Linked DNA regions of Starkeya sp. ORNL1. The protein of the gene in region 1 interacts with the protein of each later gene in a pairwise test. Links are inferred from orthologs where the notes say so. Each region holds a gene or a part of one and is shown on either strand. Other genes may lie near its edges.

Region 1 (9,380 bases):
GGTTCCGGCGCCACCGGTTGCTGCGCGGCCGCCTTCTCGACCGCCGGCTTGCTGGCGGCGGCCCGGGCCGTAATGCGGCGTCCCCGCACCACCGGCCGTCCCCGCTTCGGCTTCCCGGTCTCCGCCATTATTCAGCGACCCAGCCGCCGTCGATCTGCTGCATCGAGCCGGTGATCGACCGTGCCGCGTCCGACGCGAGGAACACGGCAAGCGCCGCGACTTCCTCTACCGTGATGAACTCCTTGGTCGGCTGCGCCGCCAGGATCACGTCGTGCTTCACCTGCTCCTCGGTCATGCCGCGGGCCTTGGCGGTGTCGGGAATCTGCTTCTCCACCAGCGGCGTCCACACATAGCCGGGGCAGATGGCGTTGCAGGTGATGCCGAAGGTGGCGGTCTCCAGCGCCACCGTCTTGGTGAGCCCGGCGATGCCGTGCTTGGCCGCGACATAGGCGGATTTGAACGGCGAGGCGACAAGGGCGTGCGCCGAGGCGGTGTTGATGATGCGCCCCCATTTGCGCGCCTTCATGCCGGGCACGGCGGCGCGGGTGGCATGGAAGGCGGCCGAGAGGTTGAGCGCGATGATGAGGTCCCATTTGTCGGCCGGGAATTCTTCGATCGGCGCGACATGCTGCACGCCGGCATTGTTCACCAGCACGTCGACCGAGCCGAACGTGTCCTCGGCGAACTTGATGAGCGCCGCACACTCGGAGCCCTTGGTCAGGTCGGCCGCGTTATAGGCCACCTTCACGCCATGCTCGGCCTCGATGCCGGCACGCAGCTTCTCGATCTCGCCGGCATCGCCGAAACCGTTGAGCACGATGTTGCACCCTTCCCCCGCAAGCCCCTTGGCGATGGCGAGGCCGATGCCGCTGGTCGATCCGGTGACGACGGCGGTCTTTCCCTTCAGCATGCGCTTCTCCTCGAGGTGGAACGGTGGGCAACGGGACGTGAGGTAGAGAACGTTGCGGACGCCGGCGGGCCTGCCCATATCGGCGCTGCGACGTGGAATGTCGCGACGCAATACGGTATCACGCTCTCGTCCGCTGCAAAGATGCCGGCAAGGAAAGAACCGGGTCATAAGCCGGTCAAGGTTTCCTGATCCATATGGCTCGACTACGATGATGCCATGACGCCATTAGACACCGCACGTCCGGAGACGATCGGGCACGACCACGATCACGGCGCTTGCGTCAGCGACGCGCTGGCGCGGGCCGAGGCGTGCTGCGATGTCCGCGGCGTACGGCTCACTCCGCTGCGCCGCCGGGTGCTGGAGACGCTGGCCGACAGCCATGTGCCGCTCGGCGCCTATGAGCTGGTGGACCGGCTCGGCAGCTCCGGCGAGAAGCCGCCGCCGATGTCGGTCTATCGCGCGCTGGATTTCCTGGTGGCGGAGGGCCTCGCCCACCGCATCGAGAGCCGCAACGCCTATCTCGCCTGCGGGCGCGCGCATGGCAGCGAGGACGTCATCGTCTTCCTGATCTGCGAGCGCTGCGGCCAGGCTGCCGAGGTCGCCTCGCACGCGGTCGGCCGCGACCTCGCCTGGGCGACCCGCGCCGCCGGCTTCACGCCGCGCACCCCGGTGATCGAGATCGCCGGCACCTGTTCACGGTGCCAGGCCGGTGCCGTTACTGATCCTTCGCGCGGTGCCGGTTGACCGCGCGCCTCGCCACGCCTACTCCGTCCGCGCCTCATTGTGAGATGTCCGTATGAACGCTGTCGTCGCCCCCGAGCTTGAAGCCGCCGGACCAGCGGACCGGCGCCGGACCGTGCCGGTGATGGTCGGCAACATTGCGGTCGGCGGCGGCGCCCCGGTCGTGGTGCAGTCCATGACCAACACCGACACCGCCGATGTCGAGGCCACGGTGCGCCAGACCGCGGCGCTCGCCCGCGCCGGTTCGGAACTGGTGCGGCTGACGGTCGACCGCACCGAATCTGCCGCGGCGATCCCGCATATCAAGGAGAAGCTGCTGAAGATGGGGCTCGATGTCCCGATCGTCGGCGACTTCCACTATAATGGCCATATCCTGCTGGCCGAGCATCCGGACTGCGCCGCCGCGCTCGACAAATACCGCATCAATCCCGGCAATGTCGGCTTCGGCGAGAAGCGCGACCGGCACTTCACCACCATCGTCGAGCTGGCGCTGAAGCACGACAAGCCGGTGCGCATCGGCGCGAACTGGGGTTCGCTCGACGACGACATGCTCACCCGGCTGATGGACGAGAACGCCGCGCTGCCGCGTCCGGCGGACGCCCGCGCCGTCACCCGCGAGGCGCTGATCCGCTCGGCGCTGCTCTCCGCGGCGCTGGCCGAGGAGATCGGCATGGCACGGGAGAGGATCATCCTCTCCGCCAAGGTGTCGGCGGTACAGGACCTGATCACCGTCTATTCCGAGTTGGCCCGCCGCGCCGACTATGCGTTGCATCTCGGCCTGACCGAAGCCGGCATGGGCTCGAAGGGCATCGTCGCCTCCACCGCGGCGATGGGCGTGCTGCTGCAGCAGGGCATCGGCGACACCATCCGCGTCTCGCTGACCCCGGAGCCCGGCGGCGACCGCACCCGCGAGGTGACGGTGGCGCAGGAGATGCTGCAGACCATGGGCCTGCGCACCTTCGTGCCGCTGGTCGCCGCCTGCCCCGGCTGCGGCCGCACCACCTCCACCACCTTCCAGGAACTGGCCTTCGAGGTGCAGGACTTCATCCGCACCAGCATGCCGGAATGGAAGCGGCATTATCCCGGCGTCGAGGCTTTGAACGTCGCGGTGATGGGCTGCATCGTCAACGGCCCCGGCGAGAGCAAGCATGCCGATATCGGCATCTCGCTGCCCGGCACCGGCGAGTTCCCGACCGCGCCGGTCTATATCGACGGCAAGAAGGCGATGACGCTGCGCGGCCCGACGCTGCGCGAGGATTTCAAGAAGATCGTCACGGACTATGTCGCACGCCGCTACGGCGTGGTGCGGGCCGGGGCGGCGGAGTAGGCAAGCCCCTTCTGCTTCATCATCCTTCGAGGCCCGGCTTTGCCGGGCACCTCAGGATGACGTTGCTGTTAACGGAACCACGTCATCGTGAGGTGCGAGCCTGCTCGGGTCTTGTCCTTGGCAAGCCAAAAGAAAGAATCCCGAGCCTCGAAGGATGCCCACGCAGTGCAGCGCTGACTACCTGCCCCCTTGCCCCACCGTTGCCTCCCCACCACTTTCAGCGTAAAAGCGCGCCCTCCCGCGCCTGTGCAGGGCCGGGCGTCTGTCTGATCCGGAGAATATGATGGGCTACAAGGTCGCCGTCGTCGGCGCCACTGGCAATGTGGGCCGCGAAATGCTCGACATCCTCGCCGAACGGGGCTTCCCCGCGGACGAGGTCATTGCTCTCGCCTCGCGCCGCTCGGTCGGCACCGAGGTCTCTTTCGGTGACAAGACGCTCAAAGTCAAAGCCCTGGAAAACTACGACTTCTCCGACACCGACATCTGCCTGATGTCGGCCGGCGGCGATGTGTCGAAGCAGTGGTCGCCGAAGATCGGCGCCCAGGGCTGCGTGGTGATCGATAATTCCTCGGCCTTCCGCTACGATTCCGACGTTCCGCTGGTCGTGCCGGAAGTGAATGCCGACGCGGTGAAGGGCTTCACCAAGAAGAACATCATTGCCAACCCGAACTGCTCGACCGCGCAGCTCGTCGTCGCGCTGAAGCCGCTGCACGATCTGGCGACCATCAAGCGTGTCGTGGTCTCGACCTACCAGTCCGTCTCCGGCGCCGGCAAGGACGCCATGGACGAACTGTTCACCCAGACCCGCGCCGTGTTCGTCTCGGACCCGGTGGAGGCCAAGAAGTTCCCGAAGCGCATCGCCTTCAACGTCATCCCCCACATCGACGTCTTCATGGAAGACGGCTTCACCAAGGAAGAGTGGAAGATGATGGCGGAGACCAAGAAGATCCTCGATACGAAGATCAAGCTCACGGCCACTTGCGTGCGCGTGCCGGTCTTCGTCGCGCATTCCGAAGCGGTGAACGTCGAGTTCGAGAAGCCGATCACGGTGGAAGAGGCGACCTCGGCGCTGCGCAATGCGCCGGGTATCCTGGTGGTCGATAAGCGCGAGCCCGGCGGCTACATCACGCCGTACGAGGCGGCGGGCGAAGACGCCACCTACATTTCGCGCATCCGCGAGGATGCGACGGTGGAGAACGGCCTCGCCTTCTGGTGCGTGTCGGACAATCTGCGCAAGGGCGCGGCGCTGAACGCGGTGCAGATCGCCGAATGCCTCGTCAACCGCAAGCTGCTGGCGCCGAAGCAGAAGGCGGCGTGAGTAGAACGCTCCGCCTCGAAGGACAAAGACGGTGAAAGCCGGGGCAACAGCCTCGGCTTTTTCTTTGGTGACAACGCCAAACGGGCGACGTCATCCTGAGGTGCCGCCCGTGGGCGGCCTGGAAGGATGCTGAAGCAGAGCGACGGCCATCGCCGATGAGCATCCTTCGAGGCTCGCTTCGCTCGCACCTCAGGATGACGTGGTCCCGACACCCTTCCGGACACGATCATCCGAACGACAAGAAACTGCTCTAGAGAGCGCTCCCATAGGTCAACCATGGCCCGGACACGAGGAACGTGCGTGATCGTCTTCCCCAACTTCCCCTCCCGAAACGGTGAACGCACCATCACCTTTCCGCCGCACTCGGGCCGCACCACGACGCGGGATGTATCTTGGCAGGATGAATCGGGGGAGATGCCGTGCTGAATCGCGTCGCCACACTCGCCTGCGCGCTCACGCTCAGTGCCGGCCCGGCGCTCGCCCACCCTCATGTCTGGGTGGATGTGCGCTCGCAGCTCGAATATGGCCCGGACGGCGCCTTGACCGGCGTGCGCCATGTCTGGACCTTCGATGAGGGCTTCTCCGCCTTCGCGCTGCAGGGCCTGACCGAGGGCGAAGGCGGCAAGCCGAGCGACACGGTGCTCAAGGAGCTTGCCCAGACCAACATCGATTCCATGAAGGAATTCGACTATTTCACCTTCGCCCAGCGCGGCAAGGAGAAGCTCGCCTTCGCCACGCCTCGGGACTACGGCCTGACCTATGACGGCACCGCGCTGACGCTGCATTTCATCTTGCCGCTGGCCAAGCCGATCGCCAGCGCCGGCACCACCACGCTCGACGTCTATGACCCGACCTATTTCGTCGCCTTCGCGCTGGCCGACGAGAACCCGGTGAAGCTGGAGGCGGCGCCGAAGGGCTGCACGCTCGGCCTCCACCGCCCGGACCCGGCGGTCGGCGGCTCGACGCAGACGCTTTCCGAGAGCTTCTTCAACGCCTTGACCACGTCGAGCCAATTCGGATCGCAATTCGCCAACCGCGCCACGGTGACTTGCCCGTGAGCCCCATCACCCGGCGTGCCCTCGGCTGCGCTTGTGTCGCAGCGCTTGCGCTCATCGCCGGCGCGGCGGCGGCCCATGCGGCCGGCCCGTTCGGCGTCGGCCCGAGCGCTGCGGAGCCGCAGCAGATCGGCGGAATCACCGGCTATATCCTCGGCAAGCAGGCGGAATTCTACCGGCTGCTGACCGGCGCGGTGCGCGCCGCCAAGGCCGACGGCAGCGCCTTCGGCACGCTTGGCGCCATCTCGTTCGCCTATGGGGTGTTCCACGCCGCCGGCCCCGGCCACGGCAAGGCGGTGATCTCCTCCTATCTGCTGGCCAATGAGGCGACGCTCAAGCGCGGCGCCGGCCTCGCCTTCGCCAGCGCGCTCGCCCAGGCGCTCGCCGCCATCCTCATCGCCGGCATCTTCGCCGTGGTGCTCGGCGCCACTGCGCTCGCAACCCAGCGCGCGGTCTCCCTGATCGAGATCGCCGCCTATGGGCTGATCGTCGTGATGGGCGTGCGCCTGGCTTATGTGAAGGGCCGCGCCCTCCTCGCCGCCTGGCGCGGCACCCCGGCACATCTCCACGGGCCAGACTGCGATTGCGGCGATGCCCATGCCCATATGCCGGCGCCGGAGGACCTGCCGAAGGAAGACGGCTGGCGCGCCTGGTGGAGCGCGGTGCTCTCGGTGGGCCTGCGCCCCTGCTCCGGCGCCATCTTCGTGCTGGTGTTCGCCCTCGCCCAGGGCATCTTCTGGGTCGGCGCTGCCTCCACGCTGCTGATGGGGTTCGGCACGGCGCTGACGGTCACCGCCATCGCCGCCATCGCGGTGTTCGGCAAGCGCATCGCGGTGCGGCTTGCCGCCAACCGGCAAGGCAATGGCGGCGCTGTCCTGCTGCGCGGCGTCGAATTCGCGGCGAGCCTCGCGCTCATCGCCTTCGGCCTTGCCCTCCTCACCGGCTACATGGCGAGCGAGCGTCTCGCGCTCGGCTGACGCAACACGCCTGTGACTTGCACGCACATGACTTGACGTCCGCTCCCACGCGTCCACTATTCGCTCATACGAGGTGCCGGCGAACGGCACCCGCAGAGGAAACGCCAACGGACCACGGCCGGGCTGATGCCCACGCCGCGAATCGGGAGGAAGAGGCAGGCGACGGCGTCGCTGGCCGTGACAGGCCGAAACCATCAGCAGCGCCCCACCCCGCATCACTGTTCCGTTCACGGCAAGGCCGCCGGTCGACATCGAGAGGTGGACCGCATGATGTCTTTCGCCGCCGGCCCCGCGCCCATGGCTGCCTTTGGCGGCGTTGGCCTCGCCCCGGATATTCCGGGCGGCCATCACACCGGCCAGCATTATTTCGACGGCAACGAGACGCGCCCGGCGGCTGATCGCGAGCAGGAGCTGATGGCGCGCCTGCCGAACCTGGTGCGCAGCGCCAAGGTGGCGAAGGGCTGGGCCTGGATGCTCTCCAGCTTCGAGAGCCGGGCGATCTTCTCCCGCGAGGCGCTGGCGAAGCTCCCGGTGTTGCGCCGGCGCGACCTCGCCTTGATGCAGGCCGGCAAGCCGCCCTTTGGCGGGCTGGTGCCGGAGCCGGTCTCGGCCTTCAAGCGCATCTTCGCGGCAGCCGGCACCTATGATCCGGAAGGCGCCGGTTACGACACCTGGCGTGCGGCACGCGCGCTGTTCGCCGCCGGCATCCGCAAGGGCGACCTCGTGGTCAATTGCCTCTCCTACCACCTCGCGCCCTCGGGCTTCATCGTCGATTCCGGCTGCCGGGCGCTGGGCTGCCCGGTGATCCCGGCCGGTCCCGCCGAATTCCAGGAAGAGCTCGATGCGCGAGTCGAGATCATCGCCCATCTGGAGCCGGTCGCCTATGCCGGCACGGCCGAGCTCGCGGTGCGCCTGATCGAGCGCGCGGAAGCGGCCGGGCGGCCGCTTTCCTCGCTGCGCGTCGCCTTCGTGCCGGAGGGCGAGACCGAGCCGGCGGCACGCGGCGCGCTCAATGCGCGCGGCATCGCGGTGTTCGAGGCGATGACCACGCCGGAACTCGGCGTCATCGCCTTCGAGACCGAGGCGCATGACGGCTTCGTGCTGAATGAGGGGCTGGTCGCCGAGATCGTACGCCCCGGCACCGGCACGCCGGCGACGCCCTTCGAGCAAGGCGAACTGGTCGTCACCTCCTTCGACCCGCACCACCCGCTGATCCGCCTCGCCACCGGCCAGCTCACCACCGAGCGACCCGGTATCTCGTCGTGCGGACGCACCAATCTGCGGCTCTCGGGCTGGCAGGGTGCAGCGACGCCGCGCGGGTGAGGAAGGCCAAGTGCCTTCCCACTTCCCTCTCCCCCACAGAACTCGGCTGTTACCGAGTTCTGCATTCCAGAAGATCAAAGTCGGATACATCCGACTTTGACGGGAGAGGTGGCCCGCGTAGCGGGTCGGTGAAGGGCGACGCGGCTGCCGAGTTCCGAGCCCCCTCACCCCAACCCTCTCCCCCTCGGGGAGAGGGAGAAGGTCTCAGTCCTTCATATAGTCGTGCACCACGGTGCCGAGGCCGAGGGTGAGGTCCGCCTTGCAATGCAGGGCGGAGACCACTTCGAGCACCGGCAGCTTGGCGACGTCGGCGATGGCGTGCGGGAACAGGCCGAGCGCGGCCGGGCCGGTCCAGGCCTCCTTCAGCGTGACCTCCTCCAGATAGTATTCGACCAGTTCGCAGATCCGCGTCGTGCCATCGACATGCGGAATGATCTTGACGAGATAGCTCGGGGTGAGCATCGACTTCAGCACCGCGTCATGGTCGGCCTTGCGGTGCTTGTAGCCCATGGTGCCGGAGGCGCAGAGCACGCTGCCATAATAGAGGCTCGCCACCAGCACGTCGCTCTCCACCGCGATCTTGGGCTTGGCCAGCTTCTTCGGAAAGCCCCAGATCTCGCGGCCGCCGGCGATCGGCGCGTCGTCGTCGAGATACATGGAATGCACATAGCCGCCGGCCTTGCCGTTGAAGGTGACGGGGATCACCTGCCCGGTCTCGGTATAGTCACCGAAGCCGGTCGAATCCGGCATGCGGATGAACTCGTACTTCACCAGCGGCTCGGTGATCTTGAGCGGCTCGGGCACCACCTTCTCCAGCGCCGCCGGATCGGTGCGGTAGGTGATGATGAAATATTCGCGGTCGAAGAAGCGATAGGGTCCCGGCGGATAGGAAGGGCTGGTCAGCGGCATGGAAGTCGCCGTCTTGCGCACGTCTTCGATCTTCATGGGGATATCCTCGATGCGGGCGGTGCCAGATTAGGCAGGTTTTCCGCATTGCAACAGACCCCAGCATTCGCGACCGCACGATGACGGGACCTGGAAACGAAAATGCCCGGCGCAAGGCCGGGCATTCGATGTGTGGAACCGAGCGATGCTTTACCGGGCTCAGAACTTGTAGACGAGGCCGCCCTTCACCGCATTGTACTCGGTCTCGTCGGCGAACTGGCCTTCATAGCTGATGTTCAGCGACAGGCCGGTGCTGATGCCGACATCGAGGCCGGCACCGACGACGAGGCTGTCCTCGGCGATCGGCGTGCCCGCCACGGTGAAGCCGGCACCCGTAGCCGAGAACGCCATCGCCATTTCCGGGGTCACGCCGTCAAAGGCATGGCGCCAGGCCAGCGACGCATGCGGGGTGACCGCCGCGCCCGACATCTCGAAGGTGGTCGCCACGCGCGCACCGAGCGTGGTGTAGGTGGTGTCGAAGTCGAGGCCGTCCGAGGTGAGGCCGGTGATCGGTGCGTTCTTCTCGGTGAAGCCGTCGGTCTCGATCCGGCTCCAGGCGATCTGCGCGAACGGCTCCAGGGCAGCGTTGGCCACCTGGAACACGTAGGCGGCCTCGGCGAACAGGCTTGCGGTGGAGCCGTCATAGGACGCGGTCGGCTTCTCGGTGACGTCGCCGACCACCACGGTGCGGTGGCTGTCGAGCTCGCTCCAGCCATAGGAACCGCCGCCGCGGACCTTGAAGGCATCGAAGCTGGCGCCGGCATAGGCGGCGATCAGCACGGTG
Region 2 (9,290 bases), 1.8 Mb from region 1 along the record:
ATTGCCGACGCGGTCACGCAGCCGGACGATGTCGGCAACCAGCGCGCCGCATTCGGCGCGGATCAGGTCCGCCTGTTCGCGCATCCGCGCATCCTTGACGATGGCCTGCACCACCTGGATCGCCAGCATCAGCAGCGAGGGCGAGACCAGTATGACCCGAGCGCGGAAGGCGCGCTGGATCACGTCGTCGAAATGCTCATGGAGTTCGCCGTAGACCGACTCCGACGGCACGAACATCAGTGCCACGTCCTGGGTGTCGCCGGCCACTACATAGCGCTCGGCAATGTCGCCGATGTGCCGGGCGACATCCTGCTTCACGCGGGTCTCCGCCTGCTTGCGGGCCTCCCCGCTCGCGGCCTCGCGATAGGCGGTCACCGCTTCCAGCGGGAATTTGGAATCGACCAGCAGCGGGCGCCGGTCGCCCGGCAGGAAGATGGCGCAGTCCGCCCGCCGCCCGTTCGGCAGCGTGTGCTGGAAGGCGAAGCTGTCGCGCGGCAGCCCGTCGGCGACGATGGCCTGCAGCCGCCCCTCGCCGAAAGCGCCGCGCGCCTGCTTGTTGGCGAGCGTCTCGCGCAGCGAGATCACCTGGTCGGACAATTCGCCGAGGCTCGCGCGCGCCTGGTCGACCAGGGCAAGGCGCTCATTGAGCTTGACGAGGTTCTCATGCGTCGCCTCGCTGGCACGGGCAATGCTCTCGCCGACACGGTGCGAGGAGGCGTCGAGCCGCTCGGCCACCGCGCGGGCGAGGTCGCTCTGGCGCTGGGACAGCACCTCCGCCATGGTCTGCACCCGGCCCGAGGTCTCCGCCTGTATCCGCGCGAGCTGGAGCAGGCGTTCCTCCAGCCCATGCGCGCGCTCGGCCTGCGCGTGGGCCTCCTCGGCGCGATCGCGCGCGCTGCGCGACACCGAGACCAGCACGCCGATCAGCAGCAGAAATGCGAACGCCGCCGCGCCGATGACGAGCTCAGCGAGCGTGATCGCATAGGCGCCGAGCGTGAACACGATCTGTCCCATGGGACCCCTTCTAGCGCGATTCGAATACCGGCGCGAACGAAAAGGGAACATGCGCCGGTATACTCCGTTGACCGGCGCGATCTCCTCGCTTATTTCGCTGTCATGTCTGTCCGTCCGCTCGTCATCATTCCAGATTCGCGTCTGCGTCTCGTCTCCGATCCCATTGTCCGGGTCGATGCGAAGGTGCGCGCGCTGGTCAGCGACATGTTCGAGACCATGTACGACGCCCCCGGCATCGGGCTGGCGGCAATCCAGATCGGCGTGCCGGAGCGTGTCGTCACCATCGACACCGCGCGCGAGGACGAGGAGAAGTCCCCGCTGGCGCTGATCAACCCGGAGATCGTCACCGCCTCCGAGGAGTTGTCGGTCTATCAGGAAGGCTGCCTCTCGATCCCCGAATATTATGAGGATGTCGAGCGGCCGGCGCGCGTCACCGTGCGCTTCATGGACCTGAACGGCGAGATCCGGGAGATCGAGGCCGACGGCCTGCTCGCCACCTGCGTCCAGCACGAGATCGATCACCTGAACGGCGTGCTGTTCATCGACCACATCTCCAAGCTCAAGCGCGACCGCGTGGTGAAGAGATTCACCAAGGTGGCGAAGGAGAAGGAGCGCGAGGGCGGGGCCTGAGCTCCTACCCCCGCCGCGGGATCCGCCATGCGCATCGTCTTCATGGGAACGCCGGACTTCGCGGTGCCGACGCTGGCCGAGATCGTCGGCCGCGGCCACGAGGTGGTCGCCGTCTATACGCGAGCACCGGCGGCCGGCGGGCGGCGCGGGCTCGATCTGGTGCCCTCGCCGGTGCACCGCACCGCCGAGCGCCTCGGTATCCCGGTGCTGCACCCGAAGACGCTGCGCACGGAGGAGGCTGCCGAGACCTTCCGCGCCCATGAGGCTGACCTCGCTGTGGTGGTCGCCTATGGCATGATCCTTCCGCGCGCCATTCTCGACGCACCGCGACTCGGCTGCGTGAACCTTCATGCTTCACTCTTGCCGCGCTGGCGCGGTGCTGCGCCGATCCAGCGCGCCATCATGGCCGGCGATGCCGAGACCGGTGTCGCGGTCATGCGGATGGAGGAGGGGCTCGATACCGGGCCGGTCGGCCTCGTCGAGCGTGTCACCATCGCCCCCGACATGACGGCCGGCGAGCTGCACGACCGGCTGATGCTGGTCGGTGCCGACCTGATGGGCCGGGCGCTGGCAGCGCTGGAGCGCGAGGCGCTCGGCTTCACGCCGCAGCCGACCGATGGCGTGACCTATGCCGCCAAGATCGACAAGGCCGAGAGCCGCATCGACTGGTCCCGCCCGGCGCAGGCTGCGCACGACCATATTCGCGGCCTGTCGCCCTTCCCCGGTGCCTGGTTCGAGCTGGACGGCGCGCGGGTGAAGGTGCTGCGCTCGACGCTCGCCCCCGGCCACGGGGCGCCGGGCGAGCTGCTCGACGACGCGCTCGCCATCGCTTGCGGCGCGGGGGCGGTACGCCTCGTCGAGGTGCAGAAGGCCGGCAGCCGGGCCATGCCGGCGGCCGAATTCCTGCGCGGAACGCCGCTCGCCAAGGGTACCCGGCTCGGCTGAGATCGCGAATTCCTCGAGACCGCCTTGCTCTAGCCCCCTCCAGCCTCGCTCCGACCCACCCCTGACCATACGGGAACCATGCCGGCTCCATGGCGTTGACGCGCCGGGGTCAGCCCCGCCTGACGACGGTACGCATGAGAGAGGGATGCCATGTTCAAGATCATCGCCGTATCCGCCTTGGCGCTCAGCGCCGCGGCCTGCACCACGACTGAGCGCTATGCCGGTACCGGCGCGCTCATAGGCGGCGGCACTGGCGCCATCATCGGCGGAGCGACGGGTGGTGGCACGGGAGCTGCGGTCGGCGCCGCGGTCGGTGCTGGCACAGGCGCCCTCGTCGGCGCGGCGGTCTCGCCCGGCGACTGCTGGACCCGCGACCGCTGGGGCAATCGCATCCGCGTCCGCTGCTGACGACACGATCCATTGCGAAAGAGCGGGCCCGGCAGGGCCCGCTTTTTTGTGCAGCGCTTGCGCGCGACCGGCACGACAGCTAGTCCTCGCCGCATGACAGCGCTCAATGGCCGGTCGGCCCACATCTATAAAATCTGTTCGCGCACGCTCTGGAATGCCGCGGAAGCCGCCGGCCGTTTCGAGGGGGCGCCGGTCGATCTCGCCGACGGCTATATCCATTTCTCGACGGCGATGCAGGTCGCCGAGACGGCTGCCAAGCATTTCAAGGGACAGGGCGACCTCGTCCTGGTCGCCATCGATCCCGCCGTGCTCGATCCGACGGCCTTGCGGTGGGAACCCTCGCGTGGTGGGCATCTGTTCCCGCACCTTTACGCCGCCCTGCCGCTGGCGGCGGTGGCCTGGGTGCAACCGCTTCCCCTCGATGCCGACGGCGCCCACCGCTTCCCGGAACTCGCATGAGCTCCCTGCTCGATCTCGCCCTTCCCTTCGCGCGGCTGCTCGATCCGGAAACGGCGCACGGCCTCTCCATTCGCGCGCTCGCCTGCCTCCCGCCGCGCGTCGCGCCGGCGGATGACAAGCGGCTCGCGGTCGAGGCGTTCGGCCTGCGCTTCCCCAATCCGGTCGGGCTCGCCGCCGGCTTCGACAAGGAGGCCGAGGTGCCGGATGCCGGCCTTGGTGCCGGCTTCGGCTTCGTCGAGGTCGGCACGATTACGCCACGCCCGCAGCCGGGCAATCCGCGCCCGCGCAATTTCCGTCTGGTCGAGGATCGCGCCGTCATCAACCGCTACGGCTTCAACAGCGGCGGCCATGGTCCCGCCCGGGCGCGCCTCACCGCGCGCAAGGGCCGTCCGGGGATCGTCGGCGTCAATGTCGGTGCCAACAAGGACGCCGCCGACCGCGCCGCCGACTATGCCGCCGGCATCACCGCCTTTGCCGGCGTCGCCTCCTATTTCACCGCGAACGTTTCTTCGCCCAATACGCCCGGCCTGCGCGACCTCCAGGAGGAGCGCGCGCTCGACGACCTGCTTGCGCGCGCCCTGGAGGCGAGAGACCGCGCGGCCCCCGGCGTGCCGGTGCTCTTGAAGATCGCACCGGACCTTGCGCTGCCGCATCTCGATGCGGTGGTGGGCGTGGCGCGCCGACGCGGCGTCGAGGGCATGATCGTCTCCAACACCACCATCGCGCGCCCGGCGAGCCTGCGCTCGCCGCACCGCGGCGAGGCCGGCGGCCTGTCGGGCCGGCCGCTGTTCGCGCTGTCGACGCGGATGCTGGCGGAGACCTATGTGCGGGTGGAAGGCGCCTTTCCGCTGGTTGGTGCCGGCGGCATCGACAGCCCCGAGACGGCCTTCGCCAAGATCGAGGCGGGGGCCAGCCTGATCCAGCTCTATTCCAGCCTGGTCTATGAGGGGCTCGGCCTGGTGCCGCGGATCAAGGACGGTCTGCGGCGCCGGCTGGCGCGAGAGGGCGTGGCCTTGAAGGACGTGGTCGGCCGCGCCGCCCCGCGCCTCGTCGCCGAGCCGTTCCCGGCTTGAGGTAACTCCTCTCCCCGCGGGGGAGAGCGAAGTGAGAACCCTCCGCTACCCGAACGTCCTTCGCACCAAAGCCGGCATGCGCCAGGCCTGGAACAGGCCGCGTCCGGCCATGAAGGACAGATAGGCGCACCACAGCCCGGTATTGCCGAAGCTAAGCGTCGCCGCCCATACCACGAAGAATAGCGTGACGGCCGGCAGCATCAGGTTGCGCATGTCGCGCGACCAGGTGGCGCCGGAATAGATGCCGTCATAGGAGAAGGCGGCGACGCCGAGGATCGGCGTCAGCGCCGCCATAGGCAGGAAGGCGCGCGCCACCTCGCGCACCTGTTCATTGGCGGCGAGCAGGTCGATCACCGCGCCGCCGCCCAGCACCAGCAAGAGGCTCGCCGGCACCGCGAAGCCGAAGCCCCACATCAGCACCATGCGTACCGCGCGCATGAAGCCGGGCCGGTCGCGCGCCCCGACGCTCTGGCCGCAAATCTGTTCGGCAGCGGTCGAGAAGCCGTCGAGAAAGAAGGCGGTGACCATGACGATGTTGTAGAGCACGGCGTTCGCCGCCAGCGTCACATCGTCATGGCGGGCGCCCTGTGCGGCGAAGAACAGCAGCACCAGCATCAGCAGGCCGGTGCGCACCATGATGTCGCTGTTCACCGCCACCGTCTCGATCACGCGGCTGCGGTCGAGCACGATCGGCATCGGCACGCGCCAGCCGCGGCCGAGCAGGCGGCGGGCGGCGGTGAGGCCGGCAACGGTGCCGATCACTTCCGCCAGCAGGTTCGCCAGCGCGGCGCCGGCGACGCCGAAATCCCAATGCAGCACGAGCAGCAAGGTGAGGCCGCCATTGGCAATGGCGATCAGGATTTGCAGGCCGAGCCCGATATCGGTGCGGGCGACGCCGACGAGCCAGCCGAGCACGGAAAAATTGGCGATGGCGAAGGGGGCAGAGAGGATGCGGATGGAGAAATAGACGCCTGCCGCCGCGGTCACTGCGGCGCTGGTGCCCATCAGCGTGAAGGCGAGGTGCGCCACCGGAACATGGACGGCGACCAGCACAAGGCCGATGGCGAAGGAGATCAGCACGGCGCGGATCAGCGCGGCGCGCACCTCGGTCGGATCGTTGCGGCCGAGCGCCTGCGCGGTCAATCCGGCGGTGCCCATGCGCAGCGAGCCGAACACCCAGAACAGGAAATCGAACAGCAGCGCGCCGACCGCCACCGCGCCGAGCAGCACGGCGTCGCCGAGCCGGCCTATGGCGCCGGTGGCGACGAGGCCGAGCAGCGGCGTCGTCATCTGCGCCAGCGTCGCCGGCAGCGCGATGGCGAGGAAGCGCCGGTGGGTGACGGTCGCGCCGTCAGCGCCGATCGCGATGCTCATGGGAGACTCGTGGCGTGTGCCTGGCGGGCCTGGAGCATGTTCCGCAAAAGTTGAATGACTTTTGCGATCAGAACATGCTCCAGCGTATTGAATCTAGAGCACTTTCTTATTGTTCGGATGGTTCCATCCGAACGGAAAGGGCTTTAGTGCCCGCTGCGCGCCACCCGCATGATCAGCCAGAGCGGAATGACGATCACCGCGCCGAGCAGGAAATAGCGCCACAGCCGCTCGAACGCCTCGAAGCTGAAATTGAACAGATTGCGCACCAGCCGCTCGATGCTCTGCAGGATATTGAGCGGATCGAGGCCGAGCGCGCTCAATATCACGCCCACCACCACCGACAGCAGGATCAGGCGCACCAGCACCCAGACGGGAGAGCCGCCCATCCAGCGGGCGACCTGATTGTCGGACATCGAGCGAACTCCTGCGACCTGACTGTGTGCACTCACCTAGCACGACGCGCAGCGCGGCGGGAGACGGCGGCCGCATCGGAAGGTCTTGCAGCCTCGGAAGCCGCGCTGTCGTCGCCGAGCATGCGCTCCAGCGTCTCCAGCCGGTCGGCCTCGCCCGGCGGCTTGTCCCAGCGCAGCCGCGCAATGCGGGGAAAGCGCATGGCAAGGCCGGAACGATGGCGGGTGGAGCGCGCCAGCCCCTCGAACGCCACCTCCAGCACCAGCCCCTCGGTGGCGGTGTGGGTGACTTCCCGCACCGGGCCGAAGCGGTTGACGGTGTGGCGGCGCACGAAGCGGTCGATCTCCAGCAATTCCTCGTCGGTGAAGCCGAAATAGGCCTTGCCGACCGGCACCAGCTCGCCCTCTTCGGTCCAGACGCCGAAGGTGTAGTCGGAATAATAGGAGGAGCGCTTGCCGTGGCCGCGTTGCGCATACATCAGCACGGCATCGACGGTGTGCGGATCGCGCTTCCATTTCCACCACGGCCCCTTGGGCCGTCCCGGCAGATAGAGGCTGTCGGCACGCTTCAGCATCACCCCTTCCACCGCCTCGGCATCCGCGCCGGCACCATGCGAGGCAGGGTCGGCGCGAGCGGCCGCCAGGTCCTCCCAGCTGCCGAACGCCACCAGGGGCGAGAGGTCGAGCGGGCTTTCCAGATGCACGGCGATCAGCGCCTCCAGCCGCGCGCGGCGCGCCTCGAAGGGCAGGTTGCGCATGTCCTCGCCGGCCTCGAACAGCAAATCATAGGCGCGGATATGGGCCGGGAATTCCGCGATCAGCTTGGGCGTCACCGTCTTCCGGTTCAGCCGCTGCTGCAGCACGTTGAAGGACTGTACCCGCCCGTCGCGCAGGATCAGCAACTCGCCATCGACCGCGCCGTCAAAGGCCAGTGCCTCGGCGAGATCGGGGAAGGCGGGCGAGATGTCTTCGCCGGTGCGGCTATAGAGCCGCGCCACATGGCGCCCGGTATGGTCGGCGCCGCGCACCGCCTGCACGCGGATGCCGTCCCATTTCCACTCGCCCCGGAACGCGGCGGGATCGAGCGCGGCGAAGTCCGATTCCTCGATAGCATGGGACAACATCACCGGCCGAAACGGCGCCGGGTCCTCGGTCTCGGGGCGCGGTCCGCGGCCCTCGGCCCAGGCGAACAGTTCGGTGTAGGGCGGCTCCAGCCCGGGCCAGACCAGTTCTATCGCGTCCGGCTCCAGCTCACCCAGCGCCGCCACCGCGGTCTTGGCGAGCCGCGCCGAGACGCCGATGCGCAGGCTCCCGGTGATGAGCTTCAGCAGCGCCCAGCGTCCGGTCTCGTCGAGCCGATCGAGCAGCGCCGCGAGCACGGCCGGAAGCTCGGCCTTGCCGAGGGTGGAGAAGGCATGCACCACGGCGGAAAGTGACGGCGGCTCCGGATCGTTGCGGCCGTGCGGCGCCGGCCACATCAGCGCCACCGTCTCCGAGAGGTCGCCGACATAATCATAGGACAGCGCGAACAGCACCGGATCGGTGCGCTCGCTGATAAGCTGGCGGATCAGCCCGGCCTTGGCATTGCGGAACGACAGCGCCCCGGTGAGCGCAGCGAGCGCCCAGCCGCGCTCCGGATCCGGCACGTGGCGGAAATAATCGGTGATCAACCGCAGCTTGCCATTGCGGCGCGGCTCATAGGCGAGACGGTCGAGCAGCGCGGCGAAGCGGTTCATGCCGGCGCTCCCGGAGTCCCCTGTGGCTCCATGGCGGGCGCCGCGAGCTCACCCTCCTCCTCGCCATAGCCCACCATATGCAGCGGGCGGGCGCGCAGGCCGGCGAGCAGTGCCCAGTGCACCAGCGCGTCCTCCTGGCCGTGCGTCACCCACAGTTCCTCGCAGCCGGTGGCGAGGATCGAAGCTTGCAGGTCGTCCCAATCGGCATGGTCGGAGACGATCAGCGGCAGCTCGACGCCGTTCTGCCGGGCGCGGGCGCGGATGCGCATCCAGCCCGAGGCGAAGGAAGTGACCGGATCGGGGAATTTGCGTGACCACAGGTCGGTCAGCGAGCTTGGCGGGCAGATGGCGACGCGGCCGGCCAGCTCCGAGGGCTTGGCCTCGCGAGCCGGCAACACCTCGCCGAGATCGATGCCCTGCGCGATGTAATAGGCGGTCAGCCGCTCCATGGCGCCGTGCAGATAGATTGGCTGCGCATAACCGGCGGCGCGCAGCAGCGCGATCACCCGCTGCGCCTTGCCCAGCGCATAGGCGCCGACGAGGTGCGCCCGCTCCGGGAACAGCGCCAGTGAATCCATCAGCTTGCCGATCTCCGCCATCGGCTCGGGATGGCGGAATACCGGCAGGCCGAAGGTCGCCTCGGAGATGAAGACGGTGCACGGGATCGGCTCGAACGGCGTGCAGGTCGGGTCGGTGCCGGGCTTGTAGTCGCCGGACGCGACGATACGGCAGCCCTTGCACTCCACCGCGATCTGCGCCGAGCCGAGTATGTGCCCGGCCGGATGCAGCGTGACATCGACCCCGTCGATATGGATGGTCTCGCCATAGGCGGCGACCTGGGTTTTTCCCGCGAAATCCTGGCCATAGCGGATCGCCATGATGTCGAGCGTCTCGCGCGTCGCCAGCACCGCGCCATGGCCGGCGCGGGCGTGATCGGAATGGCCGTGGGTGATGATGGCGCGCTTCACCGGCCGGTGCGGATCGACATGAAAGTCGCCGGCCGGCGAATAAAGTCCCTCGGGCGTTGGCAGCAGCAGGTCTTCCGGGCGCATTGCGGAGAAGATATAGGGCGGCCAACGGATTGCGCGAGTTCCCAATGAGCAATGGCCCCTTGCATGTGTCTTCCGGCGATCCGGTGGTCGACCGCCGCCTCGAATGGGCGCGGGCGTTGATCGAGGAGGGCAATGCCGCGGATGCGGCGCACTTGCTGCTGGAGGTGACCGCGCGCGCCCCGGAATTCC

Evidence for each region.
Region 2: the proteins of G3545_RS25115 (region 1) and def interact in binary tests that used the Escherichia coli proteins (3 or more experiments, as listed by UniProt). The link is inferred for Starkeya sp. ORNL1 from one-to-one orthologs.

The regions. Positions count from the first base shown.
Region 1 is NZ_CP048834.1:5,325,599-5,334,978, reverse strand. The notes cover bases 2,309-5,278. They hold G3545_RS25115 (aspartate-semialdehyde dehydrogenase), read left to right. Parts: upstream 2,309-3,261; coding sequence 3,262-4,296; downstream 4,297-5,278. Other genes in these bases: G3545_RS25110 (DUF1007 family protein), read left to right, coding at 4,716-5,278; ispG (flavodoxin-dependent (E)-4-hydroxy-3-methylbut-2-enyl-diphosphate synthase), read left to right, coding at 2,309-2,978. Outside these bases: G3545_RS25135 (patatin-like phospholipase family protein), read right to left, coding at 1-128; G3545_RS25130 (3-hydroxybutyrate dehydrogenase), read right to left, coding at 128-910; G3545_RS25125 (transcriptional repressor), read left to right, coding at 1,127-1,654; more of ispG, read left to right, coding at 1,707-2,308; more of G3545_RS25110, read left to right, coding at 5,279-5,354; G3545_RS25105 (nickel/cobalt transporter), read left to right, coding at 5,351-6,328; G3545_RS25100 (phenylacetate--CoA ligase family protein), read left to right, coding at 6,596-7,651; G3545_RS25095 (acetoacetate decarboxylase), read right to left, coding at 7,856-8,596; G3545_RS25090 (autotransporter domain-containing protein), read right to left, coding at 8,756-9,380.
Region 2 is NZ_CP048834.1:3,494,293-3,503,582, reverse strand. What follows is about bases 1-2,880. They hold def (peptide deformylase), read left to right. Parts: upstream 1-1,116; coding sequence 1,117-1,644; downstream 1,645-2,880. Other genes in these bases: G3545_RS16645 (glycine zipper domain-containing protein), read left to right, coding at 2,740-2,880; fmt (methionyl-tRNA formyltransferase), read left to right, coding at 1,672-2,589; rmuC (DNA recombination protein RmuC), read right to left, coding at 1-1,014. In the rest of the region: more of G3545_RS16645, read left to right, coding at 2,881-2,997; G3545_RS16640 (DUF952 domain-containing protein), read left to right, coding at 3,091-3,456; G3545_RS16635 (quinone-dependent dihydroorotate dehydrogenase), read left to right, coding at 3,453-4,529; G3545_RS16630 (MATE family efflux transporter), read right to left, coding at 4,575-5,903; G3545_RS16625 (DUF6460 domain-containing protein), read right to left, coding at 6,047-6,316; G3545_RS16620 (cisplatin damage response ATP-dependent DNA ligase), read right to left, coding at 6,349-8,049; G3545_RS16615 (ligase-associated DNA damage response exonuclease), read right to left, coding at 8,046-9,101; G3545_RS16610 (methyltransferase domain-containing protein), read left to right, coding at 9,146-9,290. UniProt on the Escherichia coli protein: Removes the formyl group from the N-terminal Met of newly synthesized proteins. Requires at least a dipeptide for an efficient rate of reaction. N-terminal L-methionine is a prerequisite for activity but the enzyme has broad specificity at other positions.